3 regions of the Pseudomonas sp. FP2254 genome follow, and region 3 is predicted to be linked to each of the others. Evidence: predicted binding sites of a transcription regulator. Region 3 holds the regulator's gene; each other region holds the start of a gene.
What was found. Region 3 encodes FliA, which starts transcription of late flagellar genes. Its sites were predicted from a motif close to CTAAAGTTTNNNNNNNNNNNGCCGNTAA; they were not measured.

Region 1 (4,495 bases), 1.2 Mb from region 3:
CTGCGCCCTCTGAAGGCCAGCGAAATAATCCCACCCGACACCAGCGCGATACCGAGCAGTTGGCCAGGCGCGATACTTTCTCCGGCAAAGAAGGCGGCCCCCAGGGTGATCAATACCGGCGACGAACCACGCGAAATCGGATAGACCTGCCCCAGGTCACCGACCCGATAACTGCGCACCAGAAACAGGTTGTAGCCCACATGCAGCAACCCCGACAGCAGCGCGTAGCCCCAACTTTCAACCGCAGGCGGCAGCATGAACGCCGCAGCGACGGTGCAGGTGATGGCAATAGCCATGCACATCACCGTCATCGACCACAGCCGATCGGCACCACTGCGCAGGAGTGCGTTCCAACTGGCATGCAGGAGCGCGGCGAAAAGGACGAGGCAGACCAGATGAATAGGCATGCCCCATTCTAGGTACGTCGGCGGCGGGACTACAGAGAAGTCTCCTCATCGCGGTATGAATGAACACTCATCATTGGCTCCTCTACCTCTCGCACTTTCAGCGCCTCACTGAGCAACCAGCGGCGAAAGCTGACGATATGCGGCAGCGTTTCGACGCCCTTGGGGCAAACAAAGTAATAAGCCAGCGGCGATGGAAAATGCACATCGAACAGCCGCACCAGACGGCCATCGCTGATTTCCTTCTCGACATGCCCGCTGCGCACCAAGGCCACACCCTGGCCGAGCAATGCCGCCTCGACCGTCATGTTGGTATCGCCGAACCTGACGCTTTCCCTGAGCGGCAGATACACCAGCCCCAGGGCCTCGAACCACACCTCCCATTTGGGCGCCAGCTCTGCACCATCCCGGGCCAGCAGCGGGAACTGCAACAACTCGGCGGGGCTTTGCGGTGTTCCGATGCGCCTCAGCAAGTCGGGACTGGCCACGGGAAATACCTGCTCCCCGAACAGGAACTCCGAATGCAGGCCGGGGTAACTGCCCTTGCCCAGTCTGATCGCGACATCGGCCTGTGCGTTGTAGAAGTGAATGATGGTGTCCGTGGTGTCCAACGACACCAGCAGCTCGGGGTGCTGGCGAGCGAGGTTCGGCAGGCGTGGAAGCAGCCACTTCAGGGCAAACGAATAGGTGGTGCTCACGCTGAGTCGGACCCGGCCCTTCTGCTCGCGCAGGTCGCACAACGTCGCCTCCAGGCTGATGAAAAACTCGCGCACGATAGGCGCCAGCGTAGCCCCCGCGGCCGTGAGGCGTAACGCCTTGCCCCGCTCGAACAACTGCAACCCCCACAGCGCCTCAAGGTGCCTGAGCTGGTGACTGACCGCGCTCTGGGTCACATGGAGTTCCTGCGCGGCGGCCGTAAAGGTCGGGTGGCGGGTGGCGACTTCAAAAGCGCGGAGTGTTGCGGTGGGTGGCAGGTCTTTCATCGGGGCAGTATCCATCCAGCCATTAAAAGGGCATTGCATGAACGTAAGCTCATCATAAAGCCAAGCCGATTGAAAACCTCGCCATTCAATTGGCGCAAGCGTGTCTGCTTCGACTAGAGTGCGATAGTGGCCTTTTGACACAGCCCTTCGTCACCTGCTGGTAATAAACCAGACGGAAGGCATGCTGCAGCGCCTAAAGTTGCGGCACATAGGGCAGATAACCCCTATGTTGATTACATCCGCAGTACTGTTCAAGGATCGAACTCATGACCCCGCGCCAATCCAGTCGTACCCCTCTTCCCGGTCATCCGCGTTTTCGTTGGTTCGCTTTCATTCCGGTGGTCCCCGCCGTGATCTGGATACTTTTCCAGTCAACCTCCCCCGCCAACCTGGCTGCTTGTTCGGCGCTGTTGCTGATCGGCCTCGGCGCGTGCGCCTGGAGCGCGAAAGCCCAGCGCGATGCGCTGTTGCGGTTGACTGCCGACGCACTGGCCGAGCAGGCCGAGGCCGAGGCGGCACACGCCGGCAAGGCGTCGCGGGCGCAGCTCGACGAGGTGTTGCTGGGCGCCATGCCGATCTGGGCCAAGCAGGTAGAAAGTTCACGCCAGCAAACCGAAGAAGCCATTGTGAGCCTGGCCAATCGTTTCACCGGGATCGCCGCACGCTTGCAGGAAACCGTCCAGGCTTCGCAGCACGCCGCCGGTGAACTGGATGGGCAGGCCGCCGACGGCGCCCTTAAGGTACTGGCGCGCAGCGACAGCGAACTGAGCCAGGTGATCGACTCGCTCAAGGCCACTCAATCAAGCCGCGACCAGACCCTGGCGCAAGTGCGCAGCCTCACCGCCTACACCGGCGAATTGCGCACCATGGCCGCCGACGTTGCCGCCATTGCCGCGCAGACCAATCTATTGGCCTTGAACGCCGCAATCGAAGCGGCACGTGCCGGTGAAGCCGGGCGCGGCTTTGCGGTGGTGGCCGATGCGGTGCGTAGCCTGTCGAGCAAATCCAGCGAGACAGGCCAGCAGATGTCCGCCAAGGTCGACATCATCAACAACGCCATTACCCAACTCGTGCAGGCCGCCTCCACCAGCGCTGACCAGGACAGCCATTCGGTGGGCGCGTCCGAGCAAAGCATCCAGCTGGTGCTTGAACGTTTCCAGAACATCACCGGGCGCCTGGCCCAATCCGCCGACCTGCTCAAGCAGGAAAGCTACGGCATCCGCGACGAGATGACCGACGTGCTGGTCAACCTGCAGTTCCAGGACCGGGTCAGCCAGATCCTCAGCCACGTGCGCGACAACATGAACGCGTTGCACGACCACTTGCACCAGGCCAAACAGGCACCGGACCAGGCGGTGAGCATCGACGCCCGACAGTGGCTGGCAAGCATGGAGGCCACCTACGCCACCGACGAGCAGCGGCGCACGCACCACGGCAACGCCGCCGCGCAGCAGAATTCCCAAGACATCACTTTCTTTTAGGAGCCCATCATGGCGAAAAGTGTATTAGTGGTCGACGACTCCAGCAGCGTGCGGCAAGTGGTCGGTATCGCCCTGAAAAGCGCGGGTTACGACGTGATCGAGGCCAGCGACGGCAAGGACGCCCTGGGCAAACTCAATGGGCAGAAGGTGCACCTGATCATCAGCGACGTGAACATGCCCAATATGGACGGCATCACCTTCGTCAAAGAAGTGAAGAAGCTGGCCAACTACAAGTTCACGCCGATCATCATGCTGACCACCGAGTCCCAGGAATCAAAAAAGGCCGAGGGCCAGGCCGCAGGCGCCAAAGCGTGGGTGGTCAAGCCGTTCCAGCCCGCGCAGATGCTGGCGGCGGTGTCAAAGCTGATTCTGCCGTGATCCGGGGAGGCTGCCATGTCCATCACCCACGAAACCACTGACGACACGGCTCGCGTGGGCATTGAAGGCGAGCTGACGATCTATACCGTCGCCGAGCTGGCCGCCGCCCTGCTGCCGCAGGTTGGCACCGCCGCCCGCCTTGAGCTAGACCTTTCGCAGGTCACCGAGATGGATGGCGCCGGCCTGCAACTGCTCGCGGTGATCGAGCGTGAAGCCGGCCTCAACGGCATCGCGCTGAGCCTGACCGGTCAGAGCCAGGCCGTCACGCACACACTGCAACTCTGTCGCGGCGCCGCGTTGTAGGCGGCGCCACCGTTTTATTGATCGACAAGGAAAGTCCAGGTGAGCATCAATCTCGATCAGGCACAGCAGACCTTCATCGTAGAGGCCCGTGAACTGTTGCAGGCCATGGAGCAATCCCTGCTGCAACTGGAGAACGAGCCCGACGATCAGGACGCCATCGGCGCAATATTCCGCGCCGCGCACACTATCAAAGGCTCCGCCGGGCTGTTCGGCCTGGCGCCGATCGTGGGGTTCACGCATATCGTCGAAGACGTACTCGACCGCCTGCGCGACGGCGATATTGCGGTGGACGCCGCCTTGATCGCCCTGCTGCTCAAGTGCGGCGACCACATGCTCGAACTGATCGACGTGGTTGCCAGTCGCGGTGAGGCACTGACACCGGACGCATTGGAGCGCGGCGAGGCATTGCGCGAGGCGCTGGGGGTCTACCACCCGCTGCACGCCGCCACGACCGACGACGCATCCGCTGAAGTGGACGACGCCACGACGGCCGACGTGCTCTGGCATATTTCTCTGCGCTTCGGCGTGGACGTGTTCCGCAACGGCATGGACCCGCTGTCGTTCCTGCGCTACCTCGAAACGCTGGGGCAAATCGTGCAGGTCACCACCCTCACCGACCGCCTCCCCGCGCTGGACAACTGGGACCCGGAAAGCTGCTACCTGGACTTTGAGATCGACCTGCGTTCGACTGCCGGCCACGCTACCCTCAACGAAGTGTTCGACTTTGTACGGGACGAGTGTGAAGTCGTCATCACAGCCGTCGATGAAGGCCTCGACGCCACAGCGAGCAGCAGCACTGAACTGGTCACTCAGCCCGAACAAGGCACCATGAGCGCGCCGCCCCAGCGCGTGGCGACGACCAGCGACGCCAAACCCCGGGATGGCAACTATGTGCGGGTCAACGCCGACAAGCTTGATGAGTTGATCAATCTGGTGGGCGAACTGG
Region 2 (4,495 bases), 2.3 Mb from region 3:
ACTCCAGCGGGCCGCGCGCGTCCCAGATCCCCAGGTCGGCAGCGCCGAGACGGCTTTGCAGGTATTCGCGCGTCGCAGTAGGGCCATCGTGCAGTGTGAGGCTGACCGGGCCGCCGGCCGAGGGGGGAGCGTCGGTGGAAACGGGCCGGCCGTCTGCTAACCATGCCAGCAGGCCGCCGTCGAGATAGTGGTATTTCTGGTGGCCGATCACGTCGAGCAACCAGATAAAACGCCCGGCCCAGCCGCCGCCTTCGTCGTCGTACACCACATAGGTAGCGTCCGGCGTGTGGCCGAGTTCGCCAAACAGCTTTTCCAGGTCCGCCTTGTTCGGCAGCAGGCCGGGAGCTGGCGGTTGGCCCAGTTGAGTGCGCTTCGGGTCGACGAAATGTGCGCCGGGGATATGCCCTTCGGCGTAGCGGGCGGCACTGGTGAGGTCCACCACAATCAGGTGTTCGGCACCCAGGCGACTGTGCAGGTCGGCGGATTCGATCACCAGCGGCAAGCCAGAGAAGTCAGGCATGTGAGGTCTCCTGGGCATAAAGGTCGGCGATAAGGGACGGCGATTGTAGCGCAAGCATCAGGCGCCGCGGTTGGTAAAGCCGTGCAGGGCCTTTTCGATGCATTGGGCGGTTTTGCCAAAGGCTTGCACGGTGGTTTCCGAGAATGGCCCACCGCCCTGGTCGGCCACCATCAGCATCACGACCTTGCCATTGCAGCTCAAGGAACGCAGCAGCAAGTGTTCGCCACTGAACAGGCGACTCAGGATTGGCGGCAGCAGCGCGGAGAACTGGGCGTGGTTGTCCGGCGTGAAGCGGACCTGGGCGGACTTTTCCAGCAGGCGCTGCAGCATCGTACTGTGCACCACGTCCAGGCTCAGGTTGGCGGCGTCCTTGGGCAAGCCGTCGACCTGGTGTACGCGCAAGGTGCTTTGGGCGCGGTCGGTCATCAGCAGCATCACCCGTTGCATACCGCTGGCGACCAGCGCCTCTTTGGCGCAGGTGGTCAGGTGCATGGCGTTGGCAAACCGGCTCGGTTCCATCAGCAGTTCGGTGCAGCGGCTTCGCCATACGGCCAGGGCTTCGGCGGTAGGGGGCGGAGCGGGCAGCAAGCCGCGATGGATCTTCTGCACATGCCACGGCCAGATCAGCGACAGCGCCGGATGCCAGAGATCGGGCATCAGCGCGGTGCGGGCGCTGGTTACGGCTTGTTGGTGGACTTGCTGCTGCACCTCGCCCAACGGTTGTTGCAGGTACAGGGCGGTGAGCAATTGCCAGCGCTGCGTGTGCGGGCAGGTCCAGGATTCCTGGGCGGACATTGCCAAGCCATTGGCCAGCAGTACGGTATTGGCCGGCTGGTTCAGCCAGCGGCGCAAGCCGGGGTCGGCGTCGAGCAATTGCTGTTGGTGCAGAGGATCTTCATCGCGGGCGACACGCAGCGACTTGACCAGCATGCGTTGCTCGTTCAGCAGCAGGGTGTAACCCTGGGAGACCCACATCGGCAAATGCCAGGCTTCGGTCAGGCCGATGCACAGGTCCAGCAGGCGCACGCCGAATAATTGCTGCTCGACCACGCGCGCCGACTCGCCCTTGTGGATAACCCGCAGTTCCCATTCTTCCAGCAGCTTGGGATAGGCCACTGCCATCGGCCACAGCGGCGACAGAAACAGCAGGCTGCCCCAATGAATGTCTTGCCACAGCCGCGCCAGGCGGCTGCCGAACAGGCCGTTGGCCTGCTGCGAGGCGTGTTGACTGACCAGCAACAGCTGGCGCAGCGCCGCTGGAATGTCCTGGGCGGGCACTGACGGCAAGCGCGCCAGTAATTCCTCGGCGCGCTTGAGGCCCAGGCGGTTGAGCGCCACCTCGAGGTTTTCCGCCGGCTCGGCCAGGCTGCCATGGGTATGGCTGTTGGCCTCGCGCATCACGCTGAGTACCAGGGCCGGGCTGTTTTGCATCAGCTCGGCAATATCTCGCAACGAACTGCGGCTGTCGCGAATGGCTTTGCATACGCGGTCATGGCTGGCCTGTGGAACAGGCAAGTGCACCTCGTCCAGACGCTTGATCCAGTCGGGGAGGGAGGCAGGTTTTGCAGTTGGGTCGGTTTTTTGTTTAGCCATGGTAGGGGCGCGATCATCACTTGCGGTCAACACGCCCGGAGCGGGCCGAACTGGCTTTTCGCCTTAACGGGCTATAGTCTGGCGCAGTTTTGCCGATAAGTAGAACAAGAGTTTTCCAGTTCCCCCAAATATGTCCATGAACCTGACGGCGCAAGTACTCATCTCCTATGGCTAAAATTATCGGCATCATCGTCGTCCTCGCGAGCGTGCTCGGCGGTTACGTCCTTTCCCACGGTAAAATCGCCGCGTTGATCCAGCCTTTCGAAGTGATGATCATCGGCGGGGCGGCATTTGGTGCATTCCTGCAAGCCAACCCTGGGTACATGACCATGCACGTGGTCAAAAAATCCCTGAGCATGTTCGGTTCGCGCTTCTCCCATACTTTCTATCTGGAAGTGCTGGGCCTGGTCTACGAGATCCTCAACAAGAGCCGCCGCGAAGGCATGATGGCCATTGAGGCCGATATCGAAGACGCCGCAGCCAGCCCGATTTTCGCCAAGTACCCGGCCGTGCTCAAAGACGAGCGCATGACCGCCTATATCTGCGATTACCTGCGCATCATGTCTTCCGGCAACATGGCGCCCCATGAGCTGGAAGGCCTGTTCGACATGGAATTGTTCAGCCTTAAAGAAGAGTTGGAGCACCCATCGCACGCGGTGACTGGCGTCGCCGACGGCATGCCCGGTTTCGGTATCGTGGCGGCGGTACTCGGTATTGTGGTGACCATGGCCTCGCTGGGCGAAGGTGACCAGGCGGCCATCGGCATGCACGTAGGTGCGGCATTGGTGGGTACGTTCTTCGGTATTCTCGCGGCCTACGGTTTCTTCGGCCCGCTGGCGACCTCCCTGGCCCATGACGCCAAGGAAGAAATCAACCTGTACGAATCGATCAAGGCCAGCCTGGTGGCGTCCGCCTCCGGCATGCCGCCTTCGCTGGCGGTGGAGTTCGGTCGCAAGGTGTTGTACCCCAAGCATCGCCCAAGCTTCGCCGAGCTGGAACAAGCGGTTCGCGGTCGCTAAGCCATGGAAAACAACCAGCCGATAATCATCAAGCGCGTCAAGCGCTTCGCTGCGGGGCACCATGGTGGCGCCTGGAAAATCGCCTTCGCCGACTTCGCGACGGCGATGATGGCGTTCTTTCTGGTGCTGTGGCTGATGTCTACCGCTACGCCGGAGCAGAAGATCGCCATCGCCGGCTACTTCAAAGACCCTATCGGTTTCTCGGAAAGCGGCACGCCCTTCGTGATCGACCTGGGCGGTTCGCCTCAACTGGCGCCTGAGCGCACGATCAACCCGGAAGTGAAGACCGAGGCACCCCAGGAGAAAATCCCGGTGGAGCGCGACACGGTCGAGGCCATGGCCGAGCAGGTCGAGCAGGAGCGTCTTGAGCTGTTGCTGCAGGAACTGCAAAACAAGGTTGAGGAAAACCCGCAGTTGCTGAAGTTCAAGGATCAGATTTCCTTCGAGATCACGCCGGACGGTCTGCGCATCCAGATCACCGACGCCGCCAACCGGCCGATGTTCGATTCCGGCAGTGCGCGGTTGAAGCCGTACTTCGAAGACATCCTGCTGGCCATGGCCGACACCATCAAAGCGGTGCCGAACAAAATCAGCATCAGTGGCCATACGGACGCCAAGCCCTATGCGGGCCAAGGCGACTTCGGCAACTGGGAGCTTTCGGCCAACCGCGCCAACGCGGCCCGTCGTGCCCTGGTGGCCGGCAGCTACCCGGATTCGCAAGTGGCGCGGGTGGTGGGTTTTGCCTCTTCGCAGCTGTTTGATGCGAAGGACCCGTTCAACCCGATCAATCGGCGCATCGACATCGTCGTGCTGACTAAAAAGGCCCAGCGCGCGATCGAGGGCGATCAACCCCCTCCGGCACCCACGCCGGGCGCCGGGGCGCCAGGGGAAGTGCCGACCGACCCGAACGCGATCCCGCCAGGAAAGGAGCCATTGCCGGCCCATGAACTGCGGCAGAGGTTGAATCTGTTTGACGATGGCGGTGTGAAAGACCCGACGGTGCCCAGAACGGGCTCTTAACCTGCATATGAAAAGGCCGCGATCATCGCGGCCTTTTCACATCTGCCTCGGCGGGCAGGGCGTCGGTCAGTAACTGCTTTCAGGCAAGCTTGCAATGATCGACCGATAGCTATTCATCCGCTGCTGTTGCACACGGCCATCTTCCAGGGCCTTGAGCAAGGCGCAGCCCGGTTCGCGGTCGTGCTTGCAGTCGCGGAAGCGGCAGGTCCCGATCAGGTCGTTGAATTCGATGAAGCCGGCTTCCACATCGCTGCGGCTGACGTGGCCGAGGCCGAATTCGCGGATACCCGGAGAGTCGATCAGCTCGCCACCGCCGGGGAAGTGGAACAGTCGCGCGGTGGTG
Region 3 (4,495 bases):
GTTGGGCCGGTGTCGCCGGTTTGGCGGCGGCCGGTGCCGCAGGGGCTGCCGCGGTGGCGGCCACTTCCGGCAGCGCGTCGGCGGCGAAGGTGCCCTTGCCATGCAACTGGTCGAGCAACGCTTCGAATTCGTCGTCAGTGATATCGGTGCTGGCAGTGGCAGTGGCCGGCGCCGGCGCTGCGGCGGCGGGTGCCACGGCGTCGGCGGCGAACTGGCCCTTGCCGTGCAACTGATCGAGCAGCGACTCGAATTCGGCGTCGGTAATGTCTTCGCTGGTCGGCGCCTGCGCCGGGGCCGCTGCGGCAGGTGCTTCAGCTTCGGCCTTGACCGCGCTGAGAGAGCTGAGCAGCTGTTCGAACTCGCTGTCGGTAACGTCCGGTTCCGGCGCCGGCTCAGGTTCCGCCACCGCCTCAGCCACGGGCTCGGCCGCCAGATCGGCAGGCTCCGCGTAACGCGCCAGGGCGGCCAGCAGTTCCGGGGTGGCAGCGGTGATCGGGGCCCGTTCGCGCACTTGGCTGAACATGCCGTTGACCGCATCGAGTGCTTCGAGAATCACGTCCATCAACTCCGAGTCGACGTGCCGCTCACCCTTGCGCAGGATGTCGAACACGTTCTCGGCGATGTGGCAGCACTCCACCAGCTCATGGAGCTGGAGGAAGCCGGCGCCCCCTTTTACAGTATGAAAACCGCGAAAAATTGCATTGAGCAGGTTCGCATCATCCGGGCGGCTTTCCAGCTCGACCAGTTGTTCGGACAGTTGCTCTAAAATTTCGCCGGCCTCTACAAGGAAATCCTGAAGGATCTCTTCATCGGCGCCGAAGCTCATGTGGGTGCTCCTTAGAAGCCTAAACTGGATAACAGGTCATCTACGTCATCCTGACCTGACACAACGTCTTCACGTTTATCGGCATGAATCTGCGGACCTTCACCCTTGGCGAGATGTTTTTGTGGATCTTTTTCCGAGAGGATCGCTTCGCGGTCATGTTCGATGCCGGCGAAACGGTCAACCTGGCCTGCCATGAGCACCAGTTTGAGCAAATTGCTTTCCACTTCGGTGACCAACTGCGTCACACGCTTGATCACCTGACCGGTCAGGTCCTGGTAGTCCTGGGCCAGCAGAATATCGTTGAGGTTGCTGGACACCGTGCGGTTGTCCTGCTCGCTGCGTGACAGGAACCCTTCGACCCGGCGTGCCAGCTCGCGGAACTCTTCAGCCCCCACTTCCCGCCGCATGAAGCGGCCCCAGTCGGCATTCAGGGCCTGGGCTTCATTGGCCATGCCGTTGACCAGAGGCGTGGCGTTTTCCACCAGGTCCATGGTGCGGTTGGCCGCGGCCTCAGTCAGCCTGACCACGTAGGACAGGCGTTCGGTGGCATCGGTAATCTGCGAGATTTCTTCGGCCTGGGGCATGTGCGGGTCAATCTGGAAATTGACGATTGCACTGTGCAACTCGCGCGTGAGCTTGCCCACTTCCTGGTACAGGCCTCGGTCACGGGTCTGATTGAGCTCATGGATTAACTGCACCGCGTCGCCGAAATGACCTTTTTCAAGGCTGTCGACCAGTTGGTGAGCATGTTTTTTCAGGGTTGACTCAAAGTCTCCCTGTGACGTTTCTTTCTGCTCCATAGCTCCCCCGCGATGGCATTAGCCGTGGATGCGTTCGAAGATTTTTTCGATCTTCTCTTTCAACGCCTGTGCAGTGAATGGTTTGACCACATAACCGTTAACGCCGGCCTGGGCAGCTTCGATAATCTGTTCACGCTTGGCTTCGGCGGTCACCATCAGCACGGGAAGGCTGCGTAGTTTTTCGTCAGCGCGCACGTGACGCAGCAAGTCGATGCCGGTCATGCCCGGCATGTTCCAGTCGGTTACCAGAAAGTCGATGCCCCCGCTGTTGAGGATCGGAATCGCCGTAAGGCCATCATCCGCCTCGACCGTGTTTGTGAACCCAAGGTCACGCAACAGGTTTTTTATGATCCGCCGCATCGTTGAGAAGTCATCAACGATGAGGATTTTCATGTTCTTGTCCAATTCGACCTCCAAGCAGTCTTAAACGCGCCCAGCACCTGGACGCGCCATTTCAATCAACAGGCATTACACAAAAAGGACTGCCGGGGCCACCACGGGCCGAACCCGCGCAGGCCCATGGCCCACGCGGTATCGCTCTGCAGTGTCCCCACACTGCCTGTCAGCGCGCTCGCCACTCTCCCAGACGTCCCCGCAAGCGGGCGGCGCACTGGCTATGCAACTGGCTGACCCGCGATTCGCTGACCCCCAGCACCTCACCGATTTCCTTGAGGTTCAGCTCTTCGTCGTAGTACAGCGCCAACACCAAACGTTCACGCTCCGGCAAATTGGCGATTGCGTCCGCCAATGCCCCCTGGAAGCGTTCATCCTCCAGGTCGCGCGACGGCTCCATGTGAGCGCTCGCGCCGTCCTCGTGCAGCCCTTCATGCTCGCCGTCCTGCAACAGGTCGTCGAAACTGAACAGGCGGCTGCCCAAGGTATCGTTCAAAATCCCGTAATAATCGTCGAGACTCAATTGGAGTTCGGCCGCAACTTCATGATCTTTAGCGTCACGACCGGTTTTTGCTTCAATTGCTCGAATTGCGTCACTGACCATGCGCGTATTGCGATGCACCGAACGGGGTGCCCAGTCACCTTTACGCACTTCATCGAGCATCGCGCCGCGAATACGGATACCCGCATACGTCTCGAAACTCGCACCCTTGGTGGCGTCGTACTTGGTCGACACCTCCAGCAGGCCGATCATGCCCGCCTGGATCAGATCCTCCACCTGCACGCTGGCCGGCAACCGGGCCAGCAAATGGTAGGCAATGCGCTTGACCAGGGGCGCATAGCGCTCGATCAGTTCACCCTGGCTGTCACGCGCCGATTTTTTGTAGAGGTTGTAACCGCTCGATGTCATAGCACTGGCCCTGCGCTCGTCTGATGCACCAATCGCTCGACGAAAAACTCCAGATGCCCACGCGGGTTGGCGGGCAGCGGCCAGGTATCGACCTTCTGGGCAATAGCCTTGAACGCCAAGGCGCATTTCGAACGAGGGAATGCTTCGTAGACCGCGCGCTGTTTCTGCACGGCCTTGCGCACACATTCGTCGTAGGGAACTGCGCCGACGTATTGTAAGGCGACATCGAGAAAGCGATCCGTGACCTTGGTCAACTTGGCGAACAGGTTGCGCCCTTCCTGCGGGCTCTGGGCCATGTTGGCCAGGACGCGGAAGCGGTTCATGCCGTAGTCACGGTTAAGGAGTTTAATCAGGGCGTAGGCGTCGGTGATCGAGGTGGGTTCATCGCAGACCACCAGCAATACTTCCTGCGCGGCGCGCACAAAGCTGACCACGGACTCGCCGATCCCCGCAGCGGTGTCGATCACCAGCACGTCGAGGTTGTCGCCGATATCGCTGAACGCTTGAATCAGCCCGGCATGCTGCGCGGGGCTCAGGTGCACCATGCTCTGGGTGCCGGAAGCGGCCGGCACGATGCGGATCCCGCCGGGGCCTTGCAGCAGCACATCGCGCAGCTCGCACCGGCCTTCGATCACATCGGCCAGGGTGTGTTTGGGCGTCAGCCCCAGCAGAACGTCGACGTTCGCCAGTCCCAGGTCGGCGTCCAGCAGCATGACGCGACGGCCAAGCTCTGCCAGCGCCAGGGACAAATTCACTGACACGTTAGTTTTTCCGACGCCACCTTTGCCGCCGGTCACCGCGATCACCTGTACGGGATGCATGCTGCCCATTTTATTTCTTTACCTTGTCTTGCTTAGACGCAGGCTACATGGCTTGGCCGCGTGAATCGCTTGCAGACCATCAATGTAGGTACATTGCATTGTGTTCATGTTGCTCAGCCCACCCGTTTTGCCGGGCTGTGGTACAGGTCAGCGAACATATCGGCCATCGCTTCCTCGCTAGGCTCGTCCTGCATTTGCACGCTGACGGCACGGCTGACCAACTGATGACGGCGCGGCAGATGCAGATCATCCGGAATCCGCGGCCCGTCGGTCAGGTAGGCGACCGGTAATGCATGACCGATAGCCAGGCTCAACACTTCGCCCAGGCTGGCGGTTTCGTCCAATTTGGTCAGGATGCAACCGGCCAGCCCACAGCGTTTGTAACTGTGGTAGGCAGCGGTAAGAACCTGTTTCTGGCTGGTGGTTGCAAGCACCAGGTAATTTTTTGACTTGATCCCACGCCCGGCCAGGCTTTCCAGCTGCATGCGCAGCGCCGGATCGCTGGCTTGCAGGCCGGCGGTGTCGATCAGCACCACGCGTTTGCGCAGCAGCGGGTCCAGGGCGTTGGCCAGGGACTGGCCCGGGTCGACATGAGTCACCGGCACGTTAAGAATGCGCCCCAGGGTCTTGAGCTGTTCCTGGGCACCGATACGGTAGCTGTCCATGCTCACCAGCGCGATGTTATGCGCGCCATACTTGAGCACATAACGCGCCGCCAGCTTGGCCAGGGTGGTGGTCTTGCCCA

Region 1: PSH94_RS12175 (methyl-accepting chemotaxis protein) is a predicted target of FliA. The motif match lies at 1,581-1,608, and genes of this name have one in related genera.
Region 2: motA (flagellar motor stator protein MotA) is a predicted target of FliA. The motif match lies at 2,185-2,212, and genes of this name have one in related genera.

What each region holds. Positions count from the first base shown of each region.
Region 1 is NZ_CP117444.1:2,647,098-2,651,592, reverse strand. It holds gene PSH94_RS12185 (DMT family transporter) at 1-407, opposite strand, end outside; gene gcvA (transcriptional regulator GcvA) at 437-1,387, opposite strand; gene PSH94_RS12175 (methyl-accepting chemotaxis protein) at 1,654-2,868, shown strand; gene PSH94_RS12170 (response regulator) at 2,878-3,246, shown strand; gene PSH94_RS12165 (lipid asymmetry maintenance protein MlaB) at 3,262-3,549, shown strand; gene PSH94_RS12160 (chemotaxis protein CheA) at 3,589-4,495, shown strand, end outside.
Region 2 is NZ_CP117444.1:567,808-572,302, forward strand. It holds gene PSH94_RS02410 (rhodanese-like domain-containing protein) at 1-520, opposite strand, end outside; gene PSH94_RS02415 (HDOD domain-containing protein) at 578-2,113, opposite strand; gene motA (flagellar motor stator protein MotA) at 2,281-3,132, shown strand; gene motB (flagellar motor protein MotB) at 3,136-4,152, shown strand; gene rsgA (small ribosomal subunit biogenesis GTPase RsgA) at 4,219-4,495, opposite strand, start outside.
Region 3 is NZ_CP117444.1:3,861,158-3,865,652, forward strand. It holds gene PSH94_RS17650 (chemotaxis protein CheA) at 1-826, opposite strand, end outside; gene PSH94_RS17655 (protein phosphatase CheZ) at 838-1,626, opposite strand; gene PSH94_RS17660 (chemotaxis response regulator CheY) at 1,645-2,019, opposite strand; gene fliA (RNA polymerase sigma factor FliA) at 2,189-2,929, opposite strand; gene fleN (flagellar synthesis regulator FleN) at 2,926-3,759, opposite strand; gene flhF (flagellar biosynthesis protein FlhF) at 3,864-4,495, opposite strand, start outside.